DNA from 3 places in the Exiguobacterium sp. s56 genome. Region 2 is predicted to be linked to each of the others. Evidence: riboswitches for the same ligand, from Rfam matches in the RefSeq annotation. Region 2 holds a riboswitch; each other region holds the start of a gene.
The links. Region 2 has a riboswitch for S-adenosylmethionine ahead of KNP71_RS11055 (Na+/H+ antiporter NhaC family protein). Riboswitches for the same ligand answer to the same signal wherever they lie in the genome.
Positions count from the first base shown of each region.

Region 1: another riboswitch for S-adenosylmethionine. It lies ahead of msrA (peptide-methionine (S)-S-oxide reductase MsrA); the one in region 2 lies ahead of KNP71_RS11055 (Na+/H+ antiporter NhaC family protein).
Region 3: another riboswitch for S-adenosylmethionine. It lies ahead of KNP71_RS13095 (MetQ/NlpA family ABC transporter substrate-binding protein); the one in region 2 lies ahead of KNP71_RS11055 (Na+/H+ antiporter NhaC family protein).

Region 1 covers NZ_JACSLR010000002.1:10,757-21,573, reverse strand. Annotated here, with positions in the region: gene KNP71_RS03055 (cation:proton antiporter) at 1-801, opposite strand, end outside; gene KNP71_RS03050 (GNAT family N-acetyltransferase) at 842-1,261, opposite strand; gene KNP71_RS03045 (glycerol-3-phosphate responsive antiterminator) at 1,388-1,936, shown strand; gene KNP71_RS03040 (SDR family NAD(P)-dependent oxidoreductase) at 1,986-2,690, shown strand; gene KNP71_RS03035 (HD domain-containing protein) at 2,803-3,657, shown strand; gene KNP71_RS03030 (sodium:calcium antiporter) at 3,865-4,866, shown strand; gene KNP71_RS03025 (bifunctional glycosyltransferase family 2/GtrA family protein) at 4,969-6,030, shown strand; gene KNP71_RS03020 (3'-5' exonuclease) at 6,074-6,640, opposite strand; gene KNP71_RS03015 (four-helix bundle copper-binding protein) at 6,706-7,038, opposite strand; tRNA gene KNP71_RS03010 (tRNA-Ala) at 7,152-7,224, opposite strand; gene KNP71_RS03005 (GRP family sugar transporter) at 7,359-8,222, shown strand; gene msrA (peptide-methionine (S)-S-oxide reductase MsrA) at 8,252-8,764, opposite strand; SAM riboswitch class I at 8,829-8,930, opposite strand; gene KNP71_RS02995 (hypothetical protein) at 8,975-9,136, opposite strand; gene KNP71_RS02990 (amidase family protein) at 9,248-10,651, shown strand; gene rlmN (dual-specificity RNA methyltransferase RlmN) at 10,721-10,817, shown strand, end outside.
Region 2 covers NZ_JACSLR010000011.1:44,080-54,896, forward strand. Annotated here, with positions in the region: gene KNP71_RS11050 (GGDEF domain-containing protein) at 1-1,050, shown strand, start outside; SAM riboswitch class I at 1,147-1,242, shown strand; gene KNP71_RS11055 (Na+/H+ antiporter NhaC family protein) at 1,295-2,596, shown strand; gene KNP71_RS11060 (TVP38/TMEM64 family protein) at 2,624-3,268, opposite strand; gene trhO (oxygen-dependent tRNA uridine(34) hydroxylase TrhO) at 3,494-4,435, shown strand; gene KNP71_RS11070 (divergent PAP2 family protein) at 4,552-4,977, shown strand; gene KNP71_RS11075 (PucR family transcriptional regulator) at 5,080-6,303, shown strand; gene ald (alanine dehydrogenase) at 6,433-7,563, shown strand; gene murB (UDP-N-acetylmuramate dehydrogenase) at 7,657-8,577, opposite strand; gene KNP71_RS11090 (diacylglycerol/polyprenol kinase family protein) at 8,733-9,383, opposite strand; gene KNP71_RS11095 (DUF1836 domain-containing protein) at 9,532-10,155, shown strand; gene KNP71_RS11100 (LURP-one-related family protein) at 10,224-10,703, opposite strand.
Region 3 covers NZ_JACSLR010000015.1:34,807-45,623, forward strand. Annotated here, with positions in the region: gene KNP71_RS13085 (aminotransferase class I/II-fold pyridoxal phosphate-dependent enzyme) at 1-886, shown strand, start outside; gene KNP71_RS13090 (iron-containing alcohol dehydrogenase family protein) at 883-1,899, shown strand; SAM riboswitch class I at 1,940-2,044, shown strand; gene KNP71_RS13095 (MetQ/NlpA family ABC transporter substrate-binding protein) at 2,117-2,938, shown strand; gene KNP71_RS13100 (methionine ABC transporter ATP-binding protein) at 2,948-3,982, shown strand; gene KNP71_RS13105 (methionine ABC transporter permease) at 3,954-4,616, shown strand; gene KNP71_RS13110 (Spx/MgsR family RNA polymerase-binding regulatory protein) at 4,644-5,039, opposite strand; gene KNP71_RS13115 (DUF302 domain-containing protein) at 5,212-5,595, shown strand; gene KNP71_RS13120 (hypothetical protein) at 5,700-6,992, shown strand; gene KNP71_RS13125 (hypothetical protein) at 7,004-8,260, shown strand; gene KNP71_RS13130 (hypothetical protein) at 8,295-8,699, shown strand; gene KNP71_RS13135 (methyl-accepting chemotaxis protein) at 8,903-9,808, shown strand; gene KNP71_RS13140 (M48 family metallopeptidase) at 9,846-10,502, opposite strand; gene KNP71_RS13145 (MalY/PatB family protein) at 10,619-10,817, shown strand, end outside.

The DNA of each region.
Region 1 (10,817 bases), on a different contig from region 2:
CAAAAACAAGTCGCGGACGGGGACCGTCAACCGTTTCAACGGACGGACGTCGTGAATGCCTGCGAGCATGATGCCGGCGATGAACGCCCCGAGAATCTCGGACAGTCCGAACACCATCCCGATTCCGGCGAAAAAGAGAATCAAGCCAATCAGGCCAATGCTCGCATCGTCTTGCCGCAGCAGATGTTTGGCGATTTTCGGTTGTTTCTTGACGAAACGCGATCCGATAAAGAGTAACACACCGAAGATGAGGAAGCCGGCGAACACTTTCCCGATATCAGACACCTCGATCGGCTCATCCTGAATGATGAACGGGGCGACGGTCAAGATGAGCGGGGCGAAGATATCTTCAAAGATGAGAAGCGTCAAGACGAACTCTTTCACATCTTCATGTTTATCTGCATGCCGCTCAAGCATACGCGCGGAAATCGACGAGCTCGTCGCAAACAAGACGGCACCGATTAAAAAAGACTGGGAAAAATCGAGTCCGAACAGCAGGGCAATCCCAATCGTGACCCCAAAAGCGAGCACGATGTCCAGGACACCTGCCTTCCACACCAGCTTGAGACGCTTCATCAACTCTCCGAGCGGAAACTTCAAACCGAGTAAAAAGAATAACAGGATAATCCCGATTTCGCCGGCGATTTTAAAGACCTCGTTTCCGCCCCAGAAGAAGCCGACGGCGACGCCGATGGCGATAAAGGCAAGAATACTTGGAAAGAACAATCGTTCGATGATCAGACTGAGTACGGAGATGACGGCTAGCGCTAGACCGAGCAGGACGATCATATTCAGTTCCATACGTCACCTCCTATATAGGGAACGCGTACCCGTCGACGAATCATTCTCGATTCCATTGGTATTCCATCCCGACCGATTCCGGGCGCGAATAGTCAAAGCCGAATTGACGGTACAGTCCGTCGGCCGGGATATCCGCAATCAGGCTGATGATGGCCGTCTCGTCGGCTTCCTGTAAAATCCAGTCCATTAACTGCTCCACGATCAATTTTCCGAGCCCGAGCCCCTGACAATCCGGGTCGACGACGATATCGACAAGGTGGAACACCATTCCGCCGTCGCCGACGACGCGGCCCATCCCGACCATGTGATCATCTTTATATAGACAGACGCCATATAACGTATTGGCCAGTCCTTTCACCGTCCCCGAGTCGGAACGTTTCGGCATCCCGGCGATGACGCGAAGGCGCTGATGTTCCTCCGGTGTCGGTGTCTCGATTCGTACTTCCACTTCATTGACCATATCGCTACTTCCTCTCTGTGCATAAGTTAAAATTATTTTCCCGCTATATTGAATCGGTAAACCTTGATTTCCACTTCATGTTATTCAGATAATGAAGACATGATTGACAGAAAGGGACGTGTCCATATGATAGAAGGTCAAACCATTTTACCCGCCTTACGCGATATGCGGGACCTCGAGAAGTTCGTGACGGGACCGTTCCGTGTCGGTGTGTTGCTAGAAGTGCACGTCGCCCGGCTCGATGCCGTGTTTCAATTATTGGAGGCCCACGACAAACACGTCTTCGTTCATCTTGACTTGATTCAAGGCTTGAAGGCAGATGAATATGCGACCGAGTATATTTGTCAGACGTATCGTCCGTACGGTATCATCTCGACGAAAGGCAGCGTCATTTTAAAAGCGAAGCAAAAACAAGTCAAAACGGTCCAACGCCTGTTTTTAATCGATTCGAGCTCGCTTGAGCGGAGCTATCGCCTCATTAAACGGACGCAACCGGACTATATTGAAGTGTTGCCGGGCCTCGTCCCGAAATATATTAGGGCCGTGAAAGCGGAGACGGGAATCCCAGTCTTCGCCGGTGGATTGATTTCGTCGACTGAAGAAGTCGAGGCCGCCCTCGAAGCTGGTGCGACGGTCGTGACGACGTCTGACCAACGACTCTGGACGAACGGGTAGGACTCGTTTCTATCGAATCCGGGTATGTGAGTCTCCAGGAGGGATGTATATGAAACAGATTATGATTATCACTGGCGTCAGCCAAGGCATCGGCTATGAATTGGCACGTCATTTCCGCGACACGTATCACGTCATCGGACTCGATAAAGGGGACGACCCACAGTTGGATGGCGTGACATTCCATGAGATGGATTTGGGTGACCATGAGGCGATCGCTCGCGTGTTCGCCGACATTCAGCGCCAAGTCGGTGTTGCCCATGTACTCATCAACAATGGTGGCGTCTCATCACTCGTCAAACCGATGACCGAACTTGACGTCGAGACGTTCAAACAAGTGATTGATGTCAACCTGGTCGGAACGTTCGCTTGTGCCAAAGCGTTCTTGACGTTGAACGAGGGAGCCGGATACGGGCGCATCATCAATCTGGCCTCGACGCGCTCGCTTCAAAACGAAGCCGATTGGGAAGCGTATGGCGCGTCAAAAGGTGGCATCGTGTCATTGACCCAATCGATGGCGGTCTCGCTCGCGGAGCGTCCGATTACGGTGAATGCGATCAGTCCCGGCTGGATTCACACCTCGGACGAGTCGCTCCGTGACATCGATCATGCGCAACATCCGTCGGGCCGGGTCGGCAAACCGGACGATATCGTCCGCGCAGTCGCTTATTTGATTGATGAACAGAACGATTTCGTCAACGGGCAAAACCTCGTCGTCGACGGCGGGATGACGAAGAAGATGATTTATGAGCCGTAAACGAAAAAAACGGGACCATTACCCTATGTTTTAACACGCGAAATGAGTAGATGGGACTAGGCATGGGTAAAGGATGGGGACGCTCTATGAACCCATCGAAGGAGGAATCGCCGTGCACCAGTTGATTGAAGAGGCGCTCCGATTCGCGGCCGTCCGGCACGACGGACAGTTTCGAAAAGGAACGAATATTCCCTACTTAACCCATCCCGTCGCCGTGTCCATGTTGCTCGTCGAAGACCGGCAACCGGTCCCGGTCGTGGCCGCCGGCTTGCTCCATGATTTGCTTGAAGACACGTTGACGACCCCCGAAGAGATCGAAGAACGGTTCGGAAGTGAAGTGAGACGACTCGTTGAAGCGGTGTCCGAACCCGGGAAGCACCTTTCATGGGAAGAACGGAAACGGATGACGATTCAGCACGTGCAGACGATGCAGTACGATGAAGTGGCGCTCTTGGCGGCGGACAAGATACATAATCTTCGTTCGATTCGACTCGACGTTGAGTCTGCCGGTAAACAAGTATGGGATCGCTTCAGACGTCCGCTCCGCGACCAGTCGTGGTATTATCACGAATTGCTCCAAGCGTTCAAACCGTTCAGTCAGACGACGACGCTCATCGAATCGTTCGAGACAGAGCTGAACCTATTGTTTTATGGCGTCGCCGACGAGCGGTTCGACAAACTCGGAAAACTGTTTGACGTCATTCAGCGAGGATTCCATGAAGAGGACTGGCTCCAAGAGACGTCGACGCTCTGTCAGACCGCCTATGAGATCCATGAGGCGATGCGTGAAGGCTATCGTCACGTCACGGACGTCAATCAACCGGAGCTTGACGGCCTGTCCGCTCAATTGAAAGAAGGAGGACTCTGGGAACCGTTACCGCTCCCGATGCTTCAAGCGATTGAAGAACTGTCTTACCGGACGGCGATGCCAGTCGATGACGTCATTTCACATTTAAAGGTCAAATGATTGTCAAATGAGATGTAACGTGATATATTCGTCGTGAACATAAGAGGGGGAGTAGCGACCACACCTGTGGTCGATGGGTCGTCATTACGGTGCAATGCACTCGGTCCATCGAGCTTCTTACCAAGTCCGCAAGACCTTTTTATGGATGCTTTTTCGGCGTCCATAAAAATGTCTTTTTGAATTCACGAAAAGGGGAGATTTATTCAAATGGTATTTATTTATTTCATCTTGGCCGCTGCCATCACCGTGTATGCCGCCATGAAACTCTCGACTTACGCTGACGTCATCAGTGAGAAGTCGACGATGAGCGGGATGCTCGTCGGGACAGTGCTGCTGGCGGGTGCGACATCGTTGCCGGAAGTGACGACGAGTGTCTCGGCTGTCTTGATCAACAACCCGGATATCGCCATCGGTAACATGCTCGGGTCGAACTTGTTCAACATCTTCATCTTGGCGATGTTCGACCTCTTCTATCGTCAGAAGCGCATGTTCAATGAGGCGAGTCGAGATCATCTCTATACAGCTGGTCTAGGTCTCATGTTGACGCTCGTCACGATGATTGCCCTGATCGTGCGCATCGATTTCACGATTCTCGGCATCGGAATTGACGCCTTGTTGATCGCGGTATTGTACGGGATCGGGATTTACTATATCGGCAAGCGCCCGCAACAACCTGCCGTCGAGCGGGAAGCTGCACATGAGGCCGTACAAGAAATCGGCGCGAGTGCGACGAGTTCGATCACGGTCAAACGTGCGGTCATCGGCTTCATCATCGCCGCACTCGTCATCATGGGGGCGGGGACAGCACTATCGGTATTGGGCGATCAGATCGCCGTCGTCACGGGTCTCGGTTCGAGCTTCGTCGGTAGCTTCTTGATTGCCGCGACGACCTCGCTCCCGGAGGCTGTATCGGTATTTGTCGCCTTGAAACTTCGTAACGTCAACTTGGCGTTCGGTTCGATTTTGGGAAGCAACATCTTCAACATGCTCATCATCGCCATGTCGGACGCGTTTTACCAAGACGGTTCGATTCTGGCCGACGTGGCTGCGTCTCACTTAGTGACGGCGATCGGCATCACGATTTTGTCGGTGTTGGTCATGTATACGCTCCTTCGTAAAGACGTGACGTCGAAGTTCCGCTATGTCTTGCCGTCAGTGCTCGTCGTACTCGTCTACTTCGCTTCGTCTTACTTCATCTTCATCGGTTAATCTGGCACGGTGTCCTCCGAGGCACCGTGTTTTTTATTTGCCGCGGACCGAGGAATCACTTTTCATCGTCTTGGGTATAGAAGGAGGGAAGGAGGGGTGGCGATGCAAATGCATTCCGTGGAACGTCTAGATAAGTATGTCGTCGTGATTCCGGCCTATAATCCGGATCAAGCGCTTCTCACACTTGTCCGCGAGCTGAAAGAGACAGGGTTTGTCCATGTCATCGTCGTGAACGATGGAAGTGCCGAGACGTCCCAAACTGTCTTCGATGAGGTCGGGAAGTGGGTGACGACTGTTCTCGTCCATGAACGGAATCAAGGCAAGGGTGCGGCGTTGAAGACGGGGATTCGTCACGTCGTCGAACGATTCCCCGGTACGCATGGTGTCATCACCGTCGATGCGGACGGACAACATCTGCCGGAAGATGTAAGACATGTATATGAGGCGGGTATTCAGCGGCCGCATCATCTGGTCATGGGTTGCCGTGATTTCTCGGGCGCACACATTCCGTTCCGGAGCCGATTCGGGAACCAGATGACCCGTGGTGTCATGCTCGTCGGCAGCGGACTTCGGCTGAAAGATACCCAAACCGGTCTACGGGCGGTTCCATTGCGCTATGCGGAACAGTTGCTGGATGTGCCTGGGAACCGCTATGAGTTCGAGATGAACATGTTGACGTTCACGAAACGTTGGCAAGTCCCGATTCAACAGATTCCGATTCAAACCGTGTATGTGGCCGAGAACGCTTCGTCCCATTTTCGGCCGGTCATCGACTCAATTCTGATTTATCGGATGTTTTTAGCCTATTCATTATCCTCGGTCGCCTCATTCTTATTAGATATCGGCGCCTATGCCTTATTCATCTTTTTATTGAACCCGTGGTTCGAGACGACCCATGTCTTGATTGCGACGGTATTGGCCCGCATCATCTCGTCCTTATTCAATTACATCGTCAACCGAAAAGTCGTGTTCCATTCGAAAGCGAGACGGGCGATGCCGAAATACTTCGGTCTCGTCGGCGTGCAGATGGCGTTGTCGGCCGGTCTCGTCTATGTATTGTTCCTGTTGTTTCGGGACGGGGAAGTGTGGATTAAAGTGCTCGTCGACAGCCTTTTGTTCGTCGTCAGTTATTACGTCCAAAAAAGATGGATCTTTAAACGGTGACAGGCCAAGACGATTGTCTTGGCCTGTCTGGCATGCTTATGGGTCAATAGGCGAGCTTCCCGAGCTTGACCGATGTATAGCGGTGCAGTTCACGCGGGTCATGAATCCCGGTCTTCTGCATCATGTCGCGCATGAGCAACGCGCAGACGCGGGCATCTTCAGCCGCATCGTGATGGATGAACGGGACGTTCAAATATTCCGCCATCGTGTTCAGCTTGTGATTCGGCAGTCCAGGATACAGTTTTCGCGACAGCTTGACGGTACAGCCGTACTCGATCGTCGGAAACGTATATAAATCATATTTGGCGATCGCTTTCTTGAAAGCGCCCATATCGAATGAGGCGTTGTGCGCCATGACGAGGTCGACATCCCGCAGCGTCGGATAGAGCTGTTCAAGCACCTCGGGTAAGGCTGGGGCGTCCCAGACGTCGCTCGGCCGGATGCCGTGGACGCGGATATTGCCTGCGTCAAAGTCTTCTTCTGGATTGACGAGTAGTTGGTTCGTCTCGATGATTTCACCGTCGACGAGTAGGCTCCAGCCGACAGAGCAGATGCTGCGACTATCGCGGTTGGCCGTCTCGACGTCGATGGCAAGAATTGAATGTGACATAATCGGTCCCTTTCTCATAAAACAAGTATAAAAAAAGTCTAACATATCGTTAGACTAAAAAGCGATTATGCGGCCACGAGGTTGCGACACGCCTCGGCACAGCGGAGACACGCTTCGGAACAACGTTGGCAATGGTCATGCAAATGGCGGCCACATTCGACGGCGCACGTGTCGCACACCTGGGCGCAGAGTGCAGCAATCGGTTTGGTGAAAGCCGAATCGGTCTCGAGCGCGTTCAAGGCGAGCGCACACACTTCCGAACATTCTTTCGTCAGCCGGATACACTCGGCGACCATCAATAAATCCTCTTCTTGTAAACATTTTGAGAAACAGTGATTGCTTGCCCGCATACAGTCGATGACGGCTAAAATGGTCTCTTCGACAGAGGCACGATCCATAGTAAGTCCCCCTTAGAATAATGATGTCTTACAATCATTACCCGCTACCAGGTGACTTAAACCGGGCGGAGACGCAAAAAAGTCACCCCTCAAATGAGTGGTGACTTCCATAATGGAGCATAGCGGGCTCGAACCGCTGACCTCCACGCTGCCAGCGTGGCGCTCTCCCAGCTGAGCTAATGCCCCGTTCGAAAATTATTATATCATCCTAGTAAAACATTTGGCAATGGGTATTTTTAAATTTTTTTGAACAAAGTTTAATCGGGCGTAAACGTGGGAAAATCATGGGTAATGTTATTCTACGAAAGCAGGTGTTATCTATGGAAATGATTTTACTCGCACTCTTACCTGCCTTGATGTGGGGGAGTATCCCACTCATCGTCTCGAAAGTCGGCGGCAAGCCGATTCAACAGTTAATCGGGACGACGATTGGGGCGATGGTGATGGCGGTCATCATCGCACTCGTCTTCAATCCGGAGTTCACGACGCTCGCAATCGTGACCGGCTTCATATCTGGTGTGTTCTGGGCACTCGGGCAATATTTACAGTTCCAGTCGTTCCAAATTTTAAGTGTATCGAAAGCGATGCCGATCAGCACCGGGATGCAACTCGTCGGGACGTCGTTGTTCGGGGTCATCGTGCTCGGCGATTGGAAGACGACGACCGAGTTGTGGCTCGGCTTTTCTGCGCTCGTGTTGATTATCATCGGGGCGGCACTGACGTCATACCAACAACAAAAAGATGGCGATAGCAGCGGCGCCTTGAAGAAAGGTTTGCTCGTCCTGCTCGTGTCGAGTATCGGTTATGTGACGTATGCCGTCTTGACGAACTATTTCGAGGTCGACGGCATCACGGCCATCTTGCCGCAGTCGGTCGGGATGTTCGTCGCGGCGCTCTTGTTCAGCCTGCGTGAGAAAGATGTGAAGAAGTTCGACCCGAAGACGTTCAAAAACATTTTGGCCGGTCTCGCTTGGGGGATCGGGAACTTCGGGCTGTTCGTGTCAAGCGGTGAGGTCGGCATCGCGACGTCATTCGCCTTGTCCCAATTGAACGTCGTCGTGGCGACGCTCGGCGGGATTTATCTATTGAAAGAAGAGAAGACGACGAAAGAACGGGTCTTCGTCTTTATGGGAATCGGGCTCATCGTCGTGGCCGGATTCATGCTCGGGATTGCCAAGAGCTAAAAAGACGGGTCAGACGACCCGTCTTTTGTTTACCAGGCTTGCTCGATGAATGCGTCGCGCCCAGATTTCTTCCGGTCCTCTTTATAGTGGGCCGGATTTTTTTTATGGAAGTCTTGATGATATTCCTCGGCCGGATAGAACGTGTCGGCCGGTAGAATCTTCGTGACAATCGGCTGTTTGAAGCGTCCGCTCGCCGCGAGCGCGTCGCGACTCTGTTCTGCTTTCACGCGTTGGTCTTCCGTATGATAGAAGATGGCCGGCGCATATTGGCTGCCGCGGTCTTGGAACTGGCCGCCGTCATCGGTCGGGTCGGTCTGAATCCAATATAGTTCGAGCAGTCGTTCATAAGCGAACAGCGTCGGGTCGAACGTGATCTCGACGACCTCATAGTGTCCCGTCGTCCCTGTCTTCACTTGTTCATACGTCGGGTCATTGACGTGACCTCCCGTATAACCGGATACGATTGACTCGATGCCAGGTTGTTCCTCGAACGGCGTCACCATGCACCAAAAACAGCCGCCTGCGAATGTTGCTTTTTCCATTAATAAGTCCCCCTCATGTTCATTTCCAAAAAAAAGCGCCCATGTCATCGACATGAGCGCTCTGTCATATCGGCCAAGGCAAACTGCCTTGCTGGAAGTAGCACCTTGCCGAAGCAGGTTGCTGTGAAGTCATAGAGCCAGGTCTCTCGTTCACTCGAGATATCGATATGTAGTTGGTGAGAGCATCATACCATCAGATTTGAAGCGGCGTCAACGGTTTGGTTTGCGTCGAAGTTGGACCAAGGTGGCGCCGAGAATCAAGATGACGAGGACGATGGAGAGCGGTAGCGTATACGGAGCGTCCCCGGCATATAGCTGTAAGAAGAACAAGGCAAAGACGGACAATAAGACGAGAACGTACGAACGGTTCATAGTAACCTCCCTTTTCTTTCAGTGTACCAAGTTACATATTCGTTGGCGAACGAAAACAGGAAATCATGTGGCGATAGCGAATACCATCGAGTGACCAAAGGAGGAATCTATATGACTGAACCAAACACATGTTTCGAACTCGATATCGAGACCGCCCATCGCGGATATAAAGAAGGAACGTTCACGGCGCGTGACGTGACGGCCTATTATTTGACTCGAATCGCCCAGTTGAACGATAAGCTGAGAGCGGTCATTCAAGTGAACCCGGACGCCTTGTTCGAGGCCGAGGCGGCCGACCGGGCGTTTCGACGAGGTGACCGCTTGCCGTTGCTCGGCATCCCGGTGTTGATTAAAGACAATGTCGAGACGGCCGGATTGATGAAGACGACGGCCGGGGCCGTCGCCCTCGCGCATCACTTCGCCGGCCGGGACGCCCATCTCGTCCAAAGCCTGCGCGCGAGCGGGGCCATCATCCTCGGGAAAGCGAACTTGTCCGAATGGGCCAACTTTTTGACCGAGGGCATGCCGAACGGCTGGAGTGGGGTCGGTGGCCAGACGCTCAATCCATATGGGGACAAGCTCGATGTCGGAGGGTCGAGTTCAGGTTCGGCGTCAGCGGTCGCGGCCAACTTGACGTTGCTCGCCGTCGGCAGCGAGACGAGCGGCTCGATTATCCACCCGAGCGTCCATAACGGAATCGTTGGTATCAAACCGACCGTCGGGTTGATTAGCCGCAGCGGCATCATCCCGATCTCCCGGTCGCAAGACACGGCCGGCCCGATGGCACGGACACTCCGGGATGCGGTGCTCGCCCTTGAGGCGATGGTCGGGGAAGATCCCGCTGACCCAGCGACGGCGCATCTTCCGGCCGGTCCGCCTTACCGGACTTGTCTCGATGAGCGGCAAGCAGTCGGGATGCGTGTCGGCGTCGTCAAGACCGATTTGTCGGAAGAAGAGCAGGTGCTCTACGACGAAGCAATCGCATTGCTGAAACAGAGCGGCATCGAGGTCGTCACCGTCGAACTGCCGTCGAAAGCAGGGCTCGACCAAGGGGATATCCTGTATCATGAGTTCAAGCTCGGAATCGAGGCGTATCTCGCCTCGACGAAGCTCCCGTATGAGACGTTGTCGGATTTGATTAATTGGAACAACAGTCATCCGGAGACGATTCCGCACGGACAGAAGACGTTCGAGAAAGCGAACGAACAATCGGGTCGCTTGATTGAGGACGCCTATTTGATGCGCCGCCTCGACGACGTCTATCACGCCAAGACGGACGGCATCGACCGATTGTTGGCCGAGCAGGAACTTCATGCGCTCGTCTTGCCGCATGACCACAATTATGACATGGCGGCGAAAGCCGGCCATCCGACCGTCACGATCCCGTATCGCTTGAAGGCGAGCGGGGCCCCGTTCGGTCTATCATTCACCGGGACGAGCTATGCCGAACGCGACTTGATTCGTCTCGCCTATGCGTTCGAGCGTCACGTGACACGTCCCGTCCCACCGTTATAAGAACGTTGCACCGGTCGTCCACGTCCGCTACAATGGTACGTATGTGGATTGAAGAAAGGACAGATAGCAATGAAACCATCTATATACGGGCTGACATTCGATCAGCTGACGGAAGCGTGCGTCTCTTGGGGATACAGCGCCTTCCACGCTAGACAAATCTGGGACT
Region 2 (10,817 bases):
AGTATCGCCGCCGCACTCACGTTCTTTATTAAGCGACTCATCATTCAAAAAGGTCGACAAGACGCCTTCAAATCGTTGATTGAACAATATGATGAAGCAAAAGAAGCCGTATCGCTATCGCAAAGCGAGGCACAAGCCATCGAAGTGTTCCTCAGTCAATGTGAGCGACTCAACGAGTACGATGAAGGGTACGTCGAGTTCAAACTGTTTGATCGCACACTTTACTTTGATTTGAAGACGCGCCAGCCGATCGATCGCCATGTCGTCTTTGAATTACTCGATGCAACCTATCCGAACGAAGCCTCGGTCGAGTACGAGATGCGCTTCGAATGGGACGCCCCGCTGTCGAACGAATTTAATGAAGACTATCATAGCTTCATCTCGGTCCGTTCCGAGGAAATCGAAGGAATCCGCACGTGGATTGTGATGACGGGCGAGCACGTCTATGGCTATCCGCCCATCATTCAACGCGAGATTGTCAAACTGCTCAAGTCGTTCAATCGGACGATCAGTCGTTGTCATGAACGCGACCGCCTCTATACCGAGAGCCGGACGGACAGCTTGACGCTGCTTGCCAATGCACGGGCTTTTTATGAATACGGGATTCAACAGATCTCGGACGGCTCGATGTATCCGATTTCCGTCGCGATGCTCGATATCGACTTCTTCAAAAAAATCAACGACACGCACGGTCACCAAGTCGGAGACAGTGTGCTCCAAGAATTCGGTCGCCGCATTCGTCAAGTGCTCCGCACCGAAGACTTTGCCGCCCGTTACGGTGGTGAAGAGTTCATCTTGCTCTTAAACCGTTGTGATGTTGAGGCCGCCGTCGAGATTGCTGAGCGCATCCGTCAACAAATCGAGAACAAACCGTTCCACGTCGACGGAATCGATATACCCGTCACCGCTTCAATCGGTGTCGATACGATTCAGTCGTTCGGCGACAAACGTCTTGACGATACGATTCGTAACGCTGACCGCGCGCTCTACGTCGGTGGGAAGTACGCCGGTCGCAACCGCGTCGCCCACTATAATTTCTTAACGACCTGACTCGCCCCCACGTTCATCGCGTGGGGGTTTGCTATTGACAAGCAGATTTGAAACAGGTACGTTAGGGAACGTGTCTTATAACTAAATATCACAACTTTTTTATCAAGAGAGACTGAGGGACTGGCCCGATGACGTCTCGGCAGCGGGTAACCTGTGCCAAATCCAGCGAGCGGTCTGCTCGAAAGATGAAAAAAGTGTTTCTTGTAGAGAGAGCCTTTTTTCAGAAGGCTCTCTTTTTATTTTAATGAATGAGGTGAATCGATTGGAACAACCAACAGCTAACAAATGGGCGCTCTTGCCCTTACTCGTCTTCCTCGTCTTCTTTATCGGGGCAGGCATCTACTATGACGACTTTTATAAATTCCCCGTCTTGATTGCGGCCTTGATTGCCGTCATCGTCGCGGCGATGATGACGAAAGGGAGCGTCACCCAGACGGTCGAACGCGTCGCCCAAGGTGCCGGGAACCCGAGCATCCTCATCATGGTGTTCATCTTCTTGCTCGCCGGTGCGTTTTCAAGCGTCGCCGAAGCAATCGGTGCGATTGACGCGACCGTCAATGCGGCATTGACGTTACTACCGCCCTCGCTCCTATTGAGCGGCCTATTCGTCATCGCAGCCTTCATCTCGATGGCGATGGGTACATCGACCGGGACGATTGCCGCACTGGCTCCGATCGCTCTCGGCATCCATGAGGAAAGCGGCGTCAATATCGCCATCGCGGCAGCAGCCGTCGTCGGGGGTGCCATGTTCGGAGATAACTTGTCGTTCATTTCAGACACGACGATCGCAGCCGTCCGCACCCAGCGGACGAACATGCGCGACAAGTTCCGCACCAACTTTTGGATCGTCTTGCCGGCAGCCGTCATCACAACGATTTTACTCGCTGTCCTATCGAGCGGAGAATCCACCATCGAGCCGGCGGCGTTTGAATGGTATAAATTGATTCCGTATCTGGCGGTTATCGTGCTCGCTTTGACGGGAATGAACGTCATCCTTGTCTTGCTCGGCGGCATCGCCCTGACCGGCATCATCGGTCTGTTGGATGGCAGTCTAGCCGTCACCACGTACGTCACCGCCATGGCGGACGGCATGATGGGCATGGCCGAGATTTCACTCCTGACATTGCTCATGGGTGGGCTCGTCGGACTCATCTCGCATAACGGCGGACTCACGTACTTGCGTGACGCGCTCACGTCCCGAATTAAAAGACGGGCCGGCGCGGAGTGGAGCATCGCCGGGCTCGTCAGTGCGACAAACGTCGCGACGGCGAACAACACGATTTCGATTCTCGTGGCTGGGCCGCTCGCCGCGAACATCGCCGACGATTATGACATCGAACGTAAAAAGTCTGCGAGTGTACTCGATATCTTCTCGTGTGGGGTCCAAGGTCTGTTGCCTTACGGGGCACAGCTTCTCATTGCGGCCGAACTGACGAACACGGCATCACCGGCGCTCGTGCCGTATATGTTCTATCCGTTCTTGTTGTTCATTTGCGGAGGATTGGCCATCGCCTTTAACTTCCCGCGTTTCAAAAAACGCGCTTAACGAAAACGACCTTGTGAAGCAGTCGCTTCACAAGGTCGTTTGTCGTTTCGCTTCAAGTTCACGTTTCAGCTGCTCGTTACGTTTTCTGAAGGCACGCCGTTTGAGCAGTTCTTCGAGTCCGCGGCTGATTACCCACAAAACGAACAGCAACAGGACGAGCATCGATAATCGGAACGGGCTTTGAATAAACTCTTCCCACTGGTCACCGATGACAGAGAAAATCAAGACGACGAGCAACTTCCCAAACCCGGCCGCCATAATGAACGTCCGGAGCGGCATTTGGATGAGGGCGAGTAAATACGTAATCAAACTGACCGGAATGAACGGGAGCGAGTAGAGAAACCCGAGCGAGACCGGACTCATATGATTGATGCGTTCGAGCCAATAGACGCCTTGTTTATGCCTCTCGAGCCATCGCGTCATCGGCTTTCGAAAGACGTAGCGAACAGCTGCAAACACAAGAATCGTCCCGAGCAAGCTTCCGACCCACGACAATAACGTCCCGAGCCAAAAACCGTACGTTGCTGCGTTCGCCGAGATAATGAGGACGAGCGGGAGAAATGGAAAGATGGCTTCCAGGAAAGGTGCCCCGAGTCCTGCCCAAGGTCCGCCCGGAAGTCCTTGTAGCCATTCAATCAAGTTTAAAATATATTGTTGGAGTGATGTCAGCATGTCAGTTTCCACCTTCAACTTTCGTTATTCCCTTTTTACCCGATTTCGCTCAGGAAGACGCATCCCCCTGCCCACCGCCGTAAAAAAATAAAAAGTATTTGCGAAATTCCGCTGTGATATCTATCATATAATATGGACTTGTGGTTGCAGGCAAGTCCGTTCGTCGAACGACACAACCCAACGTTCGTTTTCCTGCAAAAAACTGAACACAGGGGAGTAACACACATGGAAACAAAACCAATGCGGGTCTTGCTGTACTATAAGTACGTCAATATCGAAGACCCAGAAACGCTCACACAAGAGCACCTCAAGTATTGCAAGGACCTCGGTATCAAAGGACGCATTTTGATTTCTTCCGAAGGAATCAACGGGACGTGCTCTGGGACTTGGGAACAGACCGAGCAGTACATGAACGACTTGAAAGCGAACCCGCTATTCAGCGACATCGAGTTCAAAATCGATGAAGTCGAAGAGCATGCGTTCTCGAAAATTTTTGTTCGTCATAAGAAAGAGCTTGTGACGTGGCGCTTTGATGGTGAGTTCGACGTGCCTAAACAGCACGGTGCATACCTCGAACCGGCAGAATGGAAAGAGATGATGAATCGCGACGATGTCGTCATCCTCGACGTTCGTAACAACTACGAGTACGATCTTGGTCACTTTAAAAACGCGATCAAAATCGATGTAGAGGCTTCTCGTTACATGCCAGATTGGCTCGAAGAGAACAAGGACCTCTACGAAGGGAAAACGTTACTCACGTACTGTACCGGAGGCGTCCGTTGCGAGAAATTTACCGCATATATGCGTGACCAAGGTCACGACAACATTTTCCACCTTAAAGGCGGCGTCGCCATGTACGGCAAAGACGAAGCCACGAAAGGCGAAGACTGGGAAGGTGAGCTTTACGTCTTTGACGAGCGCATCAACGTCCGGGTCAACACGGTCAACCCGTCCGTTGTTTCGGAGTGTATGCACTGCGGAACGAAGACGGTCCGCTACGTTAATTGTGCCAACCCGGTGTGTAATGCCCAACACTTCTGTTGTGAAGAGTGTGAACCGAAACAAATGCGTTCATGCTCGAAAGAGTGCCAGGAGCATCCACGTAACCGCTATATCATCGAGAATATCGCGGACAAACTTCAGCAGACTGAAGGCGTCGTCGGGTAACAAAAATCGACCAGAAAGCACTTCGAGCCTATGCTCGGGGTGCTTTTTTGACAGAAACTTTACGTCTAGCCGATGACAGAATCGGGTATAGTGTAGATACCATTGTCAGACAGGAAGTGAATCGATTGCTCTTTAACGAACCTTTACTCGCCGCCTTGCTCGCTTGGTTCATCGCACAAGCAGCCAAGCTCGTAACCGAACTCATTAAAACACGAGATTTTGAATTAGAAATCATGTTTGCCTCGGGTGGGATGCCAAGTTCCCACTCTTCGACCGTCGTCGCCTTAGCGACCGTCATCGGTCGAATCGAAGGGCTCGATTCCAGCATGTTCGCGCTCGCCTTGATTTTTGCGACGATCGTCATGTACGATGCGACCGGCGTTCGTCAGGCGGTCGGATTCCAGGCCCGCTTGTTGAACGACTACTTCAAAGGAATCAAGCACGAGACACCCATCTTAAATGAACTGGTCGGTCATACCCCGTTCCAAGTCATCGTCGGGGCTTTACTCGGTCTCGTGGTCGGACTGTTTTTCCCAATTTAATGTGAATGATGCAGGCATGTCGTTCCCCCCTTCTAAAAACTCACCATCTTTTTGTGAACTTTCACAACAGAGACGGTATAGTGAAAGAGAGGAGGAATCGACATGCCTTTTTTGCAGAAATCTTATGAGTCGCTCGATACGCTCGCCGAAGCAATCGGGCAAGCGATTCGGGCCCCCATCACGATTGAGAATCGACACCATCAGTTACTGGCCTATAGCACCCACCCCGACTCGACGGACCCGGCACGAATCGCGACGATTATCGGCCGCCGTGTCCCGGAAGCGGTCATCGAGGACTTATGGGAAAGTGGAATCCTTCAAGAAGTGATCGACCGCGACGAACCGGTCGTCATCCCGGCCCGAATGGCCGTCGGTCTCGGTGAGCGGGCGGCCGTCGTCATCAAGCAACAAGGTGACGTGCTCGGTTACATTTGGAGCCTGGCCCGAACGACGCCGTTCTCAGAACAGGAACTCACCGTCCTACAGGAAGGGGCAAACATCGCCAAAAAATTGTTGATGACCATCGCGATGCACGAACGGCGCATCGACGCCGAATTGGAACGCTTCTTTTTAGAAGTGCTGGCCACTCCCGTCTTATCGCCATCCCACCGCGACCGCTTGAATGAGCTCGCACCGATTGCCGTCGCCAGCCGCCTCACCGTGATTGAATGTGCCCAGCCGGTCACCCCGCAACTGGCGGAACGACTGTTTTATGTATTGGCGACCCAGCAAGCGATTGAAGTCGTCCTGCACGCAATCGATGGCCAGCAGTTACTCGTCTGGCATTATATGAAATCGGACTTGGCCGAGGAAGAAACGGCGCTCTTGCAGTGGGCCGACCGCTTTGAAACGCAGCTCCGAGACAAGTTCATTGAAGCGGAGCCGCGCCTTGGCATCAGTCGACGCTTTTTTGAGAGCGACATGCTCTATGCGGCGATGGAAGAAGCACGACGCGTCACGTCGCTTCGTCGAAAGTTCCCGTATGAGCTTGCGACATCGCGCACGTTCGAACAGATCGGAATTTATCAGCTCGTACCCGATTTGGCCCGACGCATCGGGCTTCGTCTCGAGACGCATCCGACCATCGAGCGCCTACAGGCGTATGACGTCACGCATCATACCGAACTCGTCACGACGCTCGAATGGTATTTCTATTTTGATGGGAACGTCAAGCGTGTCGCCGCTCATCTTCACATCCATCCGAATACCGTGCTCTACCGGATTCGGCGGATTGAAGAACTGACGAACATCACACAAGTCTCGCTCCCTGAACGGGCCGCCGTTTATCTCGCCATTAAGGCCGGTCAATACCGCCAAGACGATTAACGCCTACTTTGTGTTTTTTCACAAAGTGGGCGTTATCACTTTTAGAATCCATGCTAAAGACAGCGTTTTCGGATGGGTCTATACTAGAGGTGTGAACAAATTGTGTCAGTAGAGAAAGGGGAACTTTACATGAAAATCGGGGTATTGAAAGAGATTAAAAACAACGAAAACCGCGTCGCCTTGACGCCGATGGGTGCAGCCGTATTAACTGAACTTGGACACGAGGTCCTCGTCGAGACGGAAGCAGGCGTCGGTAGCGGCTTCACAAATATGGAGTATGTCGATGCGGGGGCAACCATCGTCGACACCGCTGCGGACGTTTGGGGAAACGTGGAATTGGCGTTGAAAGTAAAGGAACCGCAACCATCGGAATATCGTTATTTCCGTCCTGACTTGACCCTCTTCACTTATTTGCATTTGGCGGCCGAACCAGAACTTACGAAAGCACTCGTCGATTCTGGTGTGACGGCCATCGCCTATGAGACGGTCGAGATCGACCGCACATTGCCGCTCCTCACACCGATGAGCGAAGTGGCCGGACGGATGGCTGCTCAAATCGGCGCCCAAATCCTTGAAAAACCGCACGGTGGAAAAGGGATTCTCTTGTCTGGCCTGCCAGGCGTACCACGTGCGAACGTCACCGTCATCGGGGGCGGTGTCGTCGGGATGAATGCCGCCCGCATCGCGATTGGTCTTGGTGCCAACGTCACGATTATGGACATCAGCCCGGCTCGCCTGCGCCAAATCGATGATCAGTTCGGCAACACAATCAACACACTCATCTCAAACAGCTACAATATCGCCAAACAAGTCGCTGAAAGTGACCTTGTCATCGGTGCCGTCCTCATTCCAGGCGCGAAAGCACCGAAGCTCGTCACGAAAGAAATGGTCCAACAGATGTCACCAGGTTCGGTCATCGTCGATGTCGCCATCGACCAAGGCGGAATCTGTGAAACCATCGACCATATCACGACGCATGACGCGCCGACGTACGAGCGTTACGGGGTTCAACACTATGCCGTCGCCAACATGCCAGGTGCTGTCCCACGCACGTCGACACTCGGTTTGACGAACGCAACGATGCCGTATATCGTCGAGTGCGCACAAAAAGGGATTTTCCCGGCACTCCGCGAGAACGCAGCCTTGCTTAAAGGATTGAACGTCATCGACGGGACGGTCACGTATGAAGCCGTCGCCCGCGACCTTGGCTACACGTTCGTCGCTCCAGCCGAAGCCATCACGAAGCAACTACAAGCGTAAACGTAAAGCCGCCAGCATTGTTGCTGGCGGCTTTTTTGATGTCGGCACTCTATAAAAAAACGCTCGAACCGATCGGTTCGAGCGTTTGCGTGCTTATGCGTTCTCGACGGCGATGTCCTCACCGATGATTTTTACTTCTGGTTCAAGCTCAATCTCGAACTTCTCCTTCACCGTCGCCTGGACGTGTCGGATGAGCGAGATGTACTCAGTCGCTGTCGCTTCATCGATATTGACGATGAAGCCGGCATGTTTGAGTGAGACTTCCGCTCCACCGATCCGCTTCCCTTGCAGGCCACAGTCTTGAATCAATTTGCCGGCGAAGTAGCCCGGTGGTCGTTTGAAGACGCTACCGCATGATGGGTACTCGAGCGGTTGCTTCGACTCGCGCTTGTACGTCAAGTCGTCCATGACGTCTTTGATCGCTTCATAGCCGAGCGGTTCGAGTTCAAACGTCGCTTCGAGCACAATCAACCCGTCTTTCGAAATCCGGCTCGTCCGGTAGTCGAGATCGAGTTCGTCTTTCGTAAGTGTCATGAGCTGCCCTTCAGGCGACAACACGACCGCACTCGTGATAACGTCTTTCGTTTCTCCACCGTAGGCGCCTGCGTTCATATACACCGCGCCCCCGACCGTTCCCGGGATGCCACAGGCGAATTCTAAGCCAGATAACTCTTCGGTCAACGCTTGACGTGAGACGTCGATGATGGCCGCACCGGCTTGGGCAATCAGTTGATTCCCGTCTCGACGAATCGTTTTCAGTTCGTTCAAGTTTAAGACGATGCCACGAAGGCCTCCGTCACGGACAATCAAGTTCGACCCGAACCCGAGAATCATGAATGGGACGCTCTCGCGATGGGCGAGCTCAAGCACGGCTTGAACTTCTTCATACGTGTGCGGGGCCACGAAATAATCGGCCTGCCCACCTAATTTTGTATACGTGTGTGCCGACAGCGGCTCATCTTGCTTCACGCGATCGGCCGGAATGATAGTGAGTAGTTGATTTAAAAAGCTCATGCGTTGCCTCAATCCTTTACGTTCAATTTTAAAGCATGCCTCGGTTCGTCAAGAGAGAGGCAGGCACGTCACTGAATGATTTCAGTACGAAACACAGTATACAAATCTTTGACAGGGGTGACAAGCAACGTTTTCTTTACAATGAAGGAATTGGTTTATAACAATAATGATGTAGCAACGGCAACGACGATAGGAATTGTAAAGTTATCCCAATCTCGATACGAAATTGCTTCTGTGAGTGTGGCAATGATTGAAATAATGAATCCATATGTTACCACTTGCCAAAGTGGAATATCATCCCACAAAAATAATAAAAAGAGAACGGCATACGAGCTGAGGAACATGGCCATGCTACCTTGGAACGAGCGCTTCTGTCCGTATAAATCATAGGTCACTGTCCCGTACTTCCGACCGATGAGCGCGGCCAGGCCATCGCCCCACGCCAAGACGAGCGATCCTGCCAAAAAGGCGAGCGGCTCTGATTCAAAGAAGAAGAACAGGATGACGAGCAAGGCGATCGGATAATAGACGGTGCCGAGCGATTTACGTTCCGTCTGATGAACCGGTGACGGACTCTTATAAAGAAGGAACGCGTTCGCGAACGTGAAAAAGACGAGCGGCACGGCGGCGACGTACCAAGTTTCCATTAACCAAACTGCAAGCAGCGACCAATGGCCGACCGCGATATGTACACTTTTACGAATTGTCTCATCCGTCCAGCCGAGGCGTTTGCCAATCTGTTCAAGACCGACGAGAAACACCAGGACAATGACGATGGACAGGATGGAACTGACCCATTCATTCATCTTTGAACCACCTTTATCTACATTTTTTGTACGTTTTCATTATACCTTAATCAAGCGATAGCCTAGCTTCCTTTTCAAACATTTGGTAGAATGAGGTCAAATGACTGTATAGCCAACGAACGAAGGCGGCTATAGAAAGGATGCCTGTATGCGCGACGCAATTTCGATTCAAACTTTGGCTGATTGCCTTCACTATATGCGGGTTGGCGACGTTGACCGGGCCATCTCACTCTTCCCTGAGGACGTACGCGAGCATTTCCCGAAAGAACTTCGTAAAATCCACTTGTTTCATATTGAAAAGAACGGACTGTCAATCAATCAAATCGTCGCTTTGGCGAACACGTTGACCGGAGAGCATTTATCCGCTACCACGATTCAGAACTGGACGAAGCGAGAAGTCCGTAAAATCATCGGGGTTCCCCGGGTCGGAAAGAAATACTCGCTCCAACAAGCGGCCATCATTTATTTGCTGGATGATTTGAAGCACTTGTTCTCACTTGAAGAGACGAGTTCTCTCCTCGCACTCATCTTCAACAATCCTGACCGCGACGAGGACGACCTTATCTCGCCCATCGACTTTTATCGCCTCTACGCCGAGTACGCCAAGTCGACGAGCCCGATCGAGCTCCTCGACACGCGTGCGAAGCGCTCGATCGAAAAGATGGGGGTCACCCACCCGAACATCTTGCACGTCCTCAAACTCTGTCTATACGCCCATCGCGTGACGACACTCGAGATCGAGGCGAAACATTATTTGAACCGCTTCATTTGACCTTCGTCGAATGAGGCTTTTTTTTAGAAAAAAACACCAGTCGCAGTGACTGGTGTTCGTCATATTCATTACACCGATACCGCAATTGGCATCCGTGATTTGACTGTCAGCGTTTTAAGGACAGACAACAACTCGAACATCGAGAGTTGGTCGGCCTCTTTCGTCAGGCAGAAGCAATCATCGTCTTGTTTGCGGAGTTCCGCCACAAGCTTACCTGCTTTGTCTCGAACGCTGAACTTGTAACGCTCGACATCGTATTGAATCGTATAGAGACCGCGTTCGTAGACGTTGTACTCACACTTTTTCCCGAATAACGAGAATTTGTCCTTCAACTGACCAATCGCTTGTCCATCGTGGTTCATGACGACCCACTTCTGACAGTTCGGGATATACTTCCCGTGAGCGATTTGACGGCCTGACAAGTTGTGCACTTGAACACTGCCCTCCGCGTCGCGGTGAACAGATCCGATCGCATCATTTGTCTCGTCATAAATGGTCGCTTCGCCTTGCGTAAAGACGCAACCTTTTACATAAATTAATTTGCGCACCGCTTTTCCTCCTAATACGTTCCAACCGTTGATTTGTGTGTGTTTGGTTGGTATTTCTATGAAACCCCCAAATTGGTACTGTGCGTCGCTTTTTCTCGTTTCAGCGACTACATA
Region 3 (10,817 bases), on a different contig from region 2:
AGCGATTCTCATCGGCTCAAAATCTGGTCTCATCACGTTGCCGCAATGCGTACTCGAACCTGGCGACGGAATTTTGCTACCGAATCCCGGCTATCCTGATTACATCTCGGGGGCACGCCTCGCCGGTGCCGTCGTCCGTGACCTCGTCCTCCGGGAAGAGAACGGCTTCTTGCCGGACTATGAGACGCTCGATACGCAAGATGCAAGACTCATGTATTTGAACTACCCGAGCAATCCGACCGGAGCCGTCGCCTCACCCGCTTTCTTTGACGATACCGTCCGTTTCGCCCGGGAGCGGGACTTGATGGTCGTCCACGATTTCGCATATGGCAGCATCGGATTCGATGGCCATGTCCCGCCTAGCTTTCTGCAGGCGGAAGGGGCGAAAGAAGTCGGCATCGAGGTATATACGATGTCGAAAGCGTTCAACATGTCCGGTTGGCGCGTCGCCTTCGCCGTCGGGAACGCGGACATCATCGAGGCGATCAACACGTATCAGGACCACGTCCACGTCAGCGTGTTCTCGGCCATCCAGGCGGCGGCTGTCGCTGCGCTCGAGGCGCCCCGTACCATTCGCGATGACTTGGCACGACTGTACGAGGCACGGCGTGATCGCCTGATCGACGGGTTGAACCGGGCCGGCTGGGCCGTCGAACCGCCGGAAGGCTCGTTCTTCGTCTGGGCGAAAGTGCCTGAGGGTGATGCCAAGTCGTTCTCGCGGAAACTGCTGCATGAAGCCGGTGTCGCCGTCACCCCGGGCTATTTCTTCGGTTCGGAAGGGAACGGATACGTCCGCTTCGGCCTCGTCTCACCGGAACCGAAGATTGACGAGGCCGTCGAACGAATCGAGCGGTTGTTTGCCGCCTATGAGGAGGTGCGCGCATGATTCGTCAGGCCGTCCTTGAATATGACCACGCCGATGACGCGCTCGACCGTCTTGATGACTTAGTCGACGGCCGCCGTGCCCACGTCCTGCACGGTCAGAAAGGGTATGACGTCGTCCGAGCCATCTTTCCGGCCATCGCGGACTATCCGGCAACAAGGTTCAGCGGGGAGTGCACGGACTCGGAAGTCAAACGGCTCAAACCGTTGGACGCCGACGTGTTAATCGCCGTCGGAGGTGGCAAGCTCGTCGATACGGCCAAACTCGTCGCCTATCAACGGAACGTCCCGCTCATCGTCGTCCCAACGCTCGCCTCGAACTGTGCGGCGTTCACACCGCTCAGCGTCGTCTATCAGGAGGACGGGAGCTACGACCGCTACGACATGTTCCGCGTCGTCATCGAACGGGTCATCGTTGACTCACGGGTCATCTCGCGCTCACCATATGAATACTTTCGGGCAGGTGTCATCGACACGGTCGCGAAGTTTTACGAGGCCCGTTATTTGAGTGGTGACAGCTCAGCTGACGCCGGCGTCAACACCGGACTCGTCTTGGCCGAGCAGTGCGGGCGTCTCGTCGAACTTGAATTGAGCGAGCACGCTTTTGAGTCGTATAGTGACGACGTCCGCTTCGCGGTCGATCACGTGCTCGCCATCGGCGGCGCCGTCGGTGGATTTGGTGACGCCGGGACACGCGTCGCCGTGGGCCATGCGGTCCATAATGCGCTCAGCCGCTTCGAGTCGACCCACTCATTCTTGCACGGAGACAAGGTCGGCTTCGGCCTGATCATCCAAGAGCGCTTGCGGCGCTCGGCCGATGCTCCGTATTTGGAAGCTTGGTTGAAACGGTTCGGTGCCCCGACGACGCTCGAGACGCTCGGGGTCGGATTTGAGCATATCCCGGTCCTCGTCGACTCCGTCATGACGGAGACCGAGCTGCAACAGTTGCCGGAACCGCTCGATAAAAATTTTCTGAAAATAATTTTTGAAAATTTACAATTATCTATTTACAATTAAAAGAATTAAAAGTAAGATGATAACAACTTAATAGACCGATTGCTTATCAAGAGTGGTGGAGGGACTGGCCCTGTGAAACCCGGCAACCAGATCGTAATGATCATGGTGCTAATTCCAACAGACGAAATCGTCTGGGAGATGAGCGTGTCCGACTTTGACTTGTCGTGCCCGCCACTCTGAATGAGTAGCGGGCTTTCATTTTGGAGGAGGAAAACAAATGAACATCAAACAGAAAACAGTACTTGCAGGAACATCACTACTCGCCGCCATCGCGCTCTCAGCATGCGGACAATCGGACGCGAGCGAGGCGCTCAGCACGGAGTCGCTCACGATCGGCGTCACGGGCGGGCCGCACCAACAGATCGCCGAGAAAGTGAAAGAACTCGCGGCCGAAGACGGCCTCGAACTCGATATCAAAGTGTTCAACGACTATAATACGCCGAACACGGCGCTCGCCGAGGGCAGCCTCGACGTGAACAGTTATCAGACGCTCTCATTCCTAGAACTGCAAAAGTCCGATAAAGGCTATAAAATCGACGACGTGTTCAAGACCGTCGCTTTCCCGATGGGTCTCTACTCAGAGAAATTGACCGACATCGAGGACTTGAAAGAAGGTGACAAGGTCGCCGTCCCGAACGACCCGGCGAACGAGCTACGCGCGCTCCGTCTCTATGAGACAGCGGGACTCATCACGCTCAAAGAAGGATTGACAGACAAGGCGACAAAACGTGACATCGCCGAGAACCCGCTCAACCTTGAATTCATCGAACTCGAGGCGTCGCAGCTCCCGACCCAGCTCCCGGAAGTCGCACTCGCTGCCATCAACACGAACTTCGCGATGGGTGCCGGCCTGTCGATCAACGAGGACGCCTTGTTCCATGAAGACACGGTCGACAACCCGTATCCGAACTACGTCGTCGTCCGTACCGACAACAAGGATGACGAAGTCGTCGCGACGCTCAAATCGTATTATCACTCGGACGAGGTCCGGACGTTCATCGAAGAGACGTTCGACGGCTCAATCGTCCCGGCGTTTTAAGGAGGGCCTATGATCGCACTTAAAGGAATCACGAAGACGTTCACGGTAAATAAAGGTGCTGTCACCGCACTCGACGACGTCTCGCTCACCATCGAGAAAGGCGAGATCTTCGGCATCATCGGCCGAAGCGGGGCAGGAAAGAGCACGCTCATCCGCATGATCAACCTGCTCGAACGCCCGACGTCGGGCCAGGTCGAAATCGAAGGACAGGACGTCACGAAGCTCGACAAACGAGGGCTCTCGAAGCTACGTCATCGCATCGGGATGATCTTCCAACATTACAACCTGCTCAAGACGGCGACCGTCGAAGAGAACGTCGCCATCCCGCTCCGTCTCGAAGGACTCGATAAGCGGATAATCCGCGAACGCGTCGACAAGTACCTCGACATCGTCGGATTGACGGATCATCGGAAACATTATCCGGAGCAACTTTCGGGCGGACAGAAGCAACGTGTCGCCATCGCCCGCGCCCTCGCACATGAGCCGGACATCCTGCTCAGCGACGAGGCGACGAGCGCGCTCGACCCGGAGACGACCGAGTCGATTCTCGACCTGCTTCTCGACATCAATCGCGAGCTCGGGCTGACGATTTTCTTGATCACCCACGAGATGGAAGTCATCGAGCGCATCTGCGACCGGGTCGCGGTCATCGAGGCCGGCCGGATCATCGAAGAAGGGGACGTGCTCGACGTGTTCTCGGACCCGCAGCATGCGACGACGCGCAAGTTCTTGAAGACGAACCTCGATGTCCCGAAAGAGGTCGTCGAAGAATTGAGCACGCACGGGACGCTCGTCAACTTGTCGTTCATCGGCCATCAAAGTGAACAGGCCGTGCTCGCCCAATTGACGAAACGGTTCGGCTTGCTGCCGAACATCATCGGGGGCGGCATCAAAAAGCTTAAAGGAGGTCTCGTCGGTAATCTACTCGTCCATTTGGACGGCGATGAGGGCCAGACCGACCAAGCCGTCCGCTTCTTAGAGGCGAGCGGTGTGAAAGTGAAGGAGGTGACGAACTATGCTTCAGTTTTGGGAAAATTGGGGTGACTTGATTTGGACGGGGACGATTCAGACGCTCACGATGACCGGCATCGCACTCGTCATCTCGACGTTGATCGGACTGCCGCTCGGGACGCTCCTCGTCTTGACGCGACCGAACGGGCGGCTCGCCAACCGTTATTTCTACGGCATCTTGTCGAGCGTCATCAACGTCGTCCGTTCAATCCCATTCATCATTCTCTTATTCTTCATCCTCCCGTTCACCCGTTTCATCATGGGAACAACAATCGGCGTCCAAGGCGTGCTGTTGCCGCTCATCGTGTTCACGGCGCCGTATATCGCGCGGCTCATGGAGTCGGCGCTGCTCGAGGTCGACCGCGGGGTCGTCGAGGCGTATGAAGCGATGGGCATCTCGACCCGGAAAATCATCTGGTACGTGTTGATCCGGGAGGCCCGCTCTTCAATCGTGCTCGGTCTGACGATTGCGACGATCGGTTTGATCGGGGCGACCGCGATGGCAGGACTCGTCGGGGCAGGCGGACTCGGCGATATCGCCTATCAATACGGGCATCTTCGATTCGAGCCGGAGGTCATGTACGTGACCATCTTCGTCTTGATTCTACTCGTCCAATCGATTCAGTCGTTCGGCAACCGCTTGGCGGCCCGACTCAAGAAGGCATAAGAAAAGAGCTCTGCTTCGGCAGGGCTCTTACTTGTTGTCGAGCAATCGTTTCAATTCGGCAATGCGGTCATGGCGCGGGATGAACGTACGAATCTCTTTCTCGCTGAACCCGATTTGAATCCGATTGTCGTCGACGACGATCGGACTCTTCAAAATCTGGGGATGCGACGCCACGAAGCTGTACAGCTCACGGAGCGACATCTCGTCAAGGTGATCCGCCGCTTGTTTGTACACGCTCTTTTGAACGGACAACAGGTCGGTCGTCCCGTTCTCGGTGAGGCGGAGCATGTCTTTGAACTCGGTGAACGACATCCCTTGGTCGGTCAATTTCTTCTCGATGAACGGGATGTTCTGCTCACGTAACCAATCGATCGTCTTACGGGAAGAACTGCAGCTTGTATGTGTGAATACGGTGACCGTCACGGCAACCACTTCTCCTTTACGTAAGTATGGACTTGTTTATTTTCTCTCATACATACGTGACGGACATCGAATATGTTTCAAATCACATATACTTTTTTCGACCGAACAGACGATTTGTCGGTCCTCACTTCGGGTACAAGACGAGAGAGACTACATCTTAGGAGGGGTTCACATGTTTGATTACACGGTCAAGACCGATCAGACGGTCGAAGCGGTCGTCGAGAAGCTGAAAACGACGCTCAAAGAGGAAGAGTTCGGGGTGCTTTGGGACTTCAATTTGAGTGAGACGCTCGAAGAGAAAGGCCAAGCGATTGATGGAGACTACCGCATCCTCGAAGTGTGCAATCCAAAAGAAGCGAAAAAAGTCATCACGGCGCACCGGGAAGGCGGTTATTTCCTCCCATGCAAGCTCGCCGTCTTCACGAAAGACGGGTCGACCCATGTCGGGATGCCAAAGCCGACGAAACTGATCGAACTGATCGAGGATGAGTCGCTCCAAGCTGTGGCACGCGATGTCGAGACGAGATTGACCCGAGCCATCGATAAAACTGTGTAACGGTCATTGAACCCGTCCAGGTCGTCGGACGGTTTTTTTCGTGTTCCCTCCTAAAGTAATATAATGGTAAAATTGGTACAAATAAATGGTGAGGGGCGGATGATTTGAAAAAGTTAGTCGGTTTATTTGTACTATCCACAGGCTTATTGGTTGGTTGCGGTGGGGAAAAGCCGGACGTCGTAAACTTGTCTTACGTCGACGCGCATTGGACCGTCAGTAAGTATGCCAAGGAGGAGTTGATTTCCCTTCATTCAGCCGACGAGACGCTTGAAGCCTGTAGCGGTAAGTTGACGACCGAGCTGGAAGGCGACTTGATTGTGTTCGATACGATCGTGGCGAACCGCTATCCGATGACGGACACGGGTGAGGAGTATGCGTTCAAGGCCGTATCATATATGAAAGGGGATGAGAATTATGTGCTTTGTCGTGACACGGTCTCGAACCGCTTCTCGGCGGAAGTGATCGAGTCGTTCCCTGACGATGTGGACGTATCAACGGGGACACCGATCGGTCGTTATCCAATCGTCGGTCCGGCCGATAAGTCCGCCAAAACCGCCTTACGGGATGCCGATGAATTGAACGAGTCAGGCAACCGGATTGAACCGTTCCTCGAAACGCTCGTCGCCTTTTCCCCGGCTCTGTACGGTGAGATTGAAGTAGAAATCGGGGGAATGCCGAGTCCATATCCGTTGTTCTCGTTCGATCCGTCGATGGCCAGCATGAAAGACATCAAAGTAGCGATCGGTTACGACACGATTACTGAGAAACCGTATTTGCTGCTCATGTTTGCGGACCTTTATTTCTCGGTGACTCCACTCGAGTCGATGATTGACCAAACCGCAGAAGGGCTTACATATGAAGCGTTGAGCGTCGAGCGCCTCCCCCTCGAGACGGAGCTCATCCCGGACCAGACTTATCCATTGTATGAGTTCACCTATACTCGTGACGGAAAAGTCGTCAATGAGACGATGACGTTCACATACCGCACCTCTGACTTATTATCGACAGCGGAACGAAAGCAGCTCGAGACACACCCCGACGAAGACTACATGCCACTTGTGGTCGGTCCACTCGTTTATCTTCATCAACAGCCGTTCAACCCGGAATCTCCGTTGTCATACCCGGTTCTTTTAAAAGCAGCGGGGAACGATATGGATGACCTCGTCCAAGCAATCGATTCCGCTGAACCGACGAAGCGTCAAGGTGATGAAGGCGACTATCCGCTTCTAACAATCGTCGATGGACACAAGGGACAAGAGTTCGAGGTGACGTATAAACAGCGCTCGAAAAAGATGGATATTTACGTGACCGACCGCTCGACCGACGAGACGTACAAACTGACGAGCGAAGGGGCCGAGACGTTCTTGTCCTACTTCCCTGACTTGAAGAAGAAATGAGTGGCTTGAACATGAAGAAACGAGCGTTGATGTCATTGTCACTGTTATGGTTGACGGCAGGCTGCTCGGAAGACGTGGACGTCGTCCGCTATGGCCATATCGAGGAGCACTGGCAAGCCGAACGGGTTACGTTGAACAGTCAAGAGCCTGTAGTGGATGCCGAAACAATTTTGAACCAATGTGAAGACAAGGAACGACTGACCGAACTAGATGGAGAGACGTTTTCAATCCTCGGGATGGCGTATGCGACCCGGGCCCCGCTTATGAATGATGACTATTATGGATATAGTTTTAATGAAGTGACCTATGTCGAGGGGGATACAATCTATGCGCTCTGTAAATCAGACCGGATGGACGGGATGGAAGGGTACGGGGCCGTCGAGCTTGCAGAAAGACCTGCCTACTTGAAAGACGAGGTCGGCACGGAGATTTCGTTCCTTCCGACCGTCCATATCGCGACCGCAAATGAACGGGCTGCGTTACATAAGCCGGACGCCTTCTATGACAATGGACAAGACATGGAACCGTATCCGGTCACACTTATGAGGATTTCGCCTGGATTTAGCGGCACGGTTGAGATTGGGATTGAAGAAGGGGGCTACTTTAACCCATTCTTCCACTTTTTGCCGAACCTTAGACCGTCCGATGTGTTTATCGCATTAGGACGAGATAAGGCCACGAACATGCCTCATCTGCTCCAGTCTTATGGTGGAGACAAGGCTCGCTATTCCTCCTCCATTTTACAAGATGCCGATTTGCTCAACGGGGCTGACAGTTTAACCTTCCGTCGAATCCATAACGGTGGCACGATGGAACCGATGACACCTTATCCGCTATATGACCTCACGATTGACGTGGACGGACAAAACGTAACAAAAACCGTGTCGATGCGCTATCGAACGAGCCCTCTCCTTACAGATCCTGCAGATCTAGACGAGATAGCGGTCGCTTACCTCCATCAGTATCCGTATCACCGCGAAGTCCCGCTCCCTTACCCTGATGCGGTGAATGTTAGAGGCGAGGCGTATGATCGATTGATCGAAGCCATCGAGACCGCGCGCCCGTCGACGAAGAGTGGTGAGACGGAAGACTATAAGTATTTGACGCTGTTGCACGGGAATCTCGGTCAACAGTTCGATGTCAGTTACCAGCAACGGTCGAAGAAAGTCGATGTCTTCGTGAAAGACGTGAAGTCCGGGGAAGTGTTCAAACTGTCGAGCGCTGGGGCGGAGACGTTCCAAGAGTTATTCCCACAGGCTTTCGAATGAACGGATTGGTTGTAAATCGAGGAGGAATGTTCTGTTGAAACGCATGTTAGTTGGATATGTCATCTGCGCGGGACTGTTGCTTGGAGGTTGTGCGAGTAGCGAGGAAGACGTGGATCCGTCTCGTATCGAGTACCATACGATACATACTGATGGGGAATACGGGCCGACACGCACCATTACCGACGCTGAGACGAATGCCGAGCTTGATCGAACGACGGAGGAAGTCGAGTGGGAAGACCAGCCCGTCCCGATCGAGCGGGAACCGGATGTGAAAGCGACGTTCGTGTTCACGCCGAACGATGCGCCAGAACGTTCACTCGACTTCGGGATTTGGTACGAAGAACAGATAATCGGCGGCATCGATCCAAAGGACAGCCGGGGTGAACTCACGGCCGACCAAGTCACGCTGTTCAAATCAATATTCGATGACCAGGAATGATAGGGGACCCGTGCATGGCACGGGTCCTTTGTTCATGGACTTAGCAGTGAACCAACTGGAAAACACTTCAAATTCAAGATATTGACTCGATTTCAAAAACCGACGCTATTCAGGAATTTTCGCACAGGGTACACTAGAATTCCGCTACATTCCAGGAATAAAGCACTAAAGGAAATCGAGAAAAGAAGGTAGGAATAATCGGAATGGAACTGACAAAGTTTGCTAGCCTCTCATCCCCTGAGGTGCTCCGTGCCCTCGAGGCCAACGTGGCGATGATCCGATTCGACCGTCAACGACGCGTCGTCGATGTGAACGACCTCTTCTCCAAGGCAATGAAATATAAACGTGACGAAATTATCGGGATGCACCATCACTTGTTCTGCACGCCAAGTTTCGTCAGCAGTCCGGACTATCAAGCGTTTTGGAACAAGCTGTTCGACGGCTTCAGTTCGGCCGACAAAATCGAGCGCATCGACGCCCGCGGTGATTCAATTTGGCTCGAAGCGACCTATATGCCAATCTATGAACAGGATGAAGTCGTCGGCGTCGTCAAAATCGCCTCCGACATCACGAGTCGCCAACAGACGATCGAAGAATACGCGCGCTCGTTCCGTGACATGGCCGCTAATCTTGACGACCGGGCCCGGCGTGGCATGGAAGAGAGTCAACAGTTGAAACGGACGATCGAACGCCTTGATGCGGACTCGAATCAAAACTTGAAAACGCTCACGAACTTGCAAGAGCAGGCCGCCGAGATCACGAAAATCGCTAGCACAATCAAGGAAATTGCCGCCCAGACGAACTTGTTGTCGCTCAACGCCGCCATCGAGGCCGCACGGGCAGGTGAGCACGGTCTCGGCTTCAACGTCGTCGCGACCGAGGTCCGGAACCTGTCACGTCTCGTCGAACGCGCCGTCATCGAAGTGCGCGCGAACACGGACGGGATGAACAAAGAGCTCGTCTCAATCGTCGACGGCGTATCCCGCTCCAGTACAGACATTCAAGAGAGTGTCCGCATCATGGAACAGACGCTTGAGCGGTTCGAGCATATCGAACAGTCGGCCGAATCGCTGAACGGCACAGCCGAGCGGTTCACTTCCGCCATTTAAAAAACCAATCGGACATGCCTCCTGACAAGGGACACGTTCAATTGGTTTTTTTGATTTGCAGCGTATGGCCATGCTGTTTCAACCAGGCCATCGCGCCGGCGACGTTTGGATACACTGACGCAAGCTTCGACCAGAACGCTTTCGAGTGGTCGAAATGAACGAGATGGACCCATTCGTGGGCGATGACATAATCCATGACGTCCTGCGGGGCGAGCATGAGCCGGACGTTGATCGAGATCGTCCCGGTCGAGCTGCATGACCCCCAGCGCGTCTTTTGGTGGCCGATGCGGATTCGTTCCGCCTTCACACCAAGTTGACGTTCATAGTGGGGGGACCTTTCCATCACATAAGCGAGGGCCCGTTCTCGTAGCCAGACCTCGTACGCTTTCCGAAGCGATGATTCGTCCCACTTCGCAGGACAGTAAAAGTTTTCGCCGTCGAAGCGGAACCTTGTCTCGGTATTGCTTTTCACGAGCGAAAACGTCTCTCCGTGCAAAAGCAGTCTGTCGGCTGGTAAGACGTCACGCTTGGGCAGTGCCGCGAGGCGATCTTCGATCCAGCCGGCATGTTCCGTCAATATTGTCTCGACGACTCGGTTCGGGAGCCTAGCTGGAATCCGCAGCTCGATGCCGTCCGGCGTCACGAAGAAAGCCGCCCGTTTCCGGCGTTTATGGCGGATGACGGTCACGGTCATCGGGTTCACCTCCTTGAAGTATCTCGGTCGATTATAGCCGACGCGTCTCGAATCCGCCATCGTTTTGCGGACTCGAACGCTCGTTTTTTGTTACAGTAGGAGTAGGAGGGATGAACATGAAATCAATCTTACATCAATCGCTTGACCGGACGGGAACGGATTCGGTGAAATGGGACGGGCTCGACCGCTGGTTCCATTTGACAGATGACGTCTTGCCGCTGTGGGTCGCAGACATCGATATCCGCACGGCACCGTCCATCTCGGAGGCGCTGACGGCACGGGCCGCGACAGGAGAGTTCGGGTACACATTGTTCT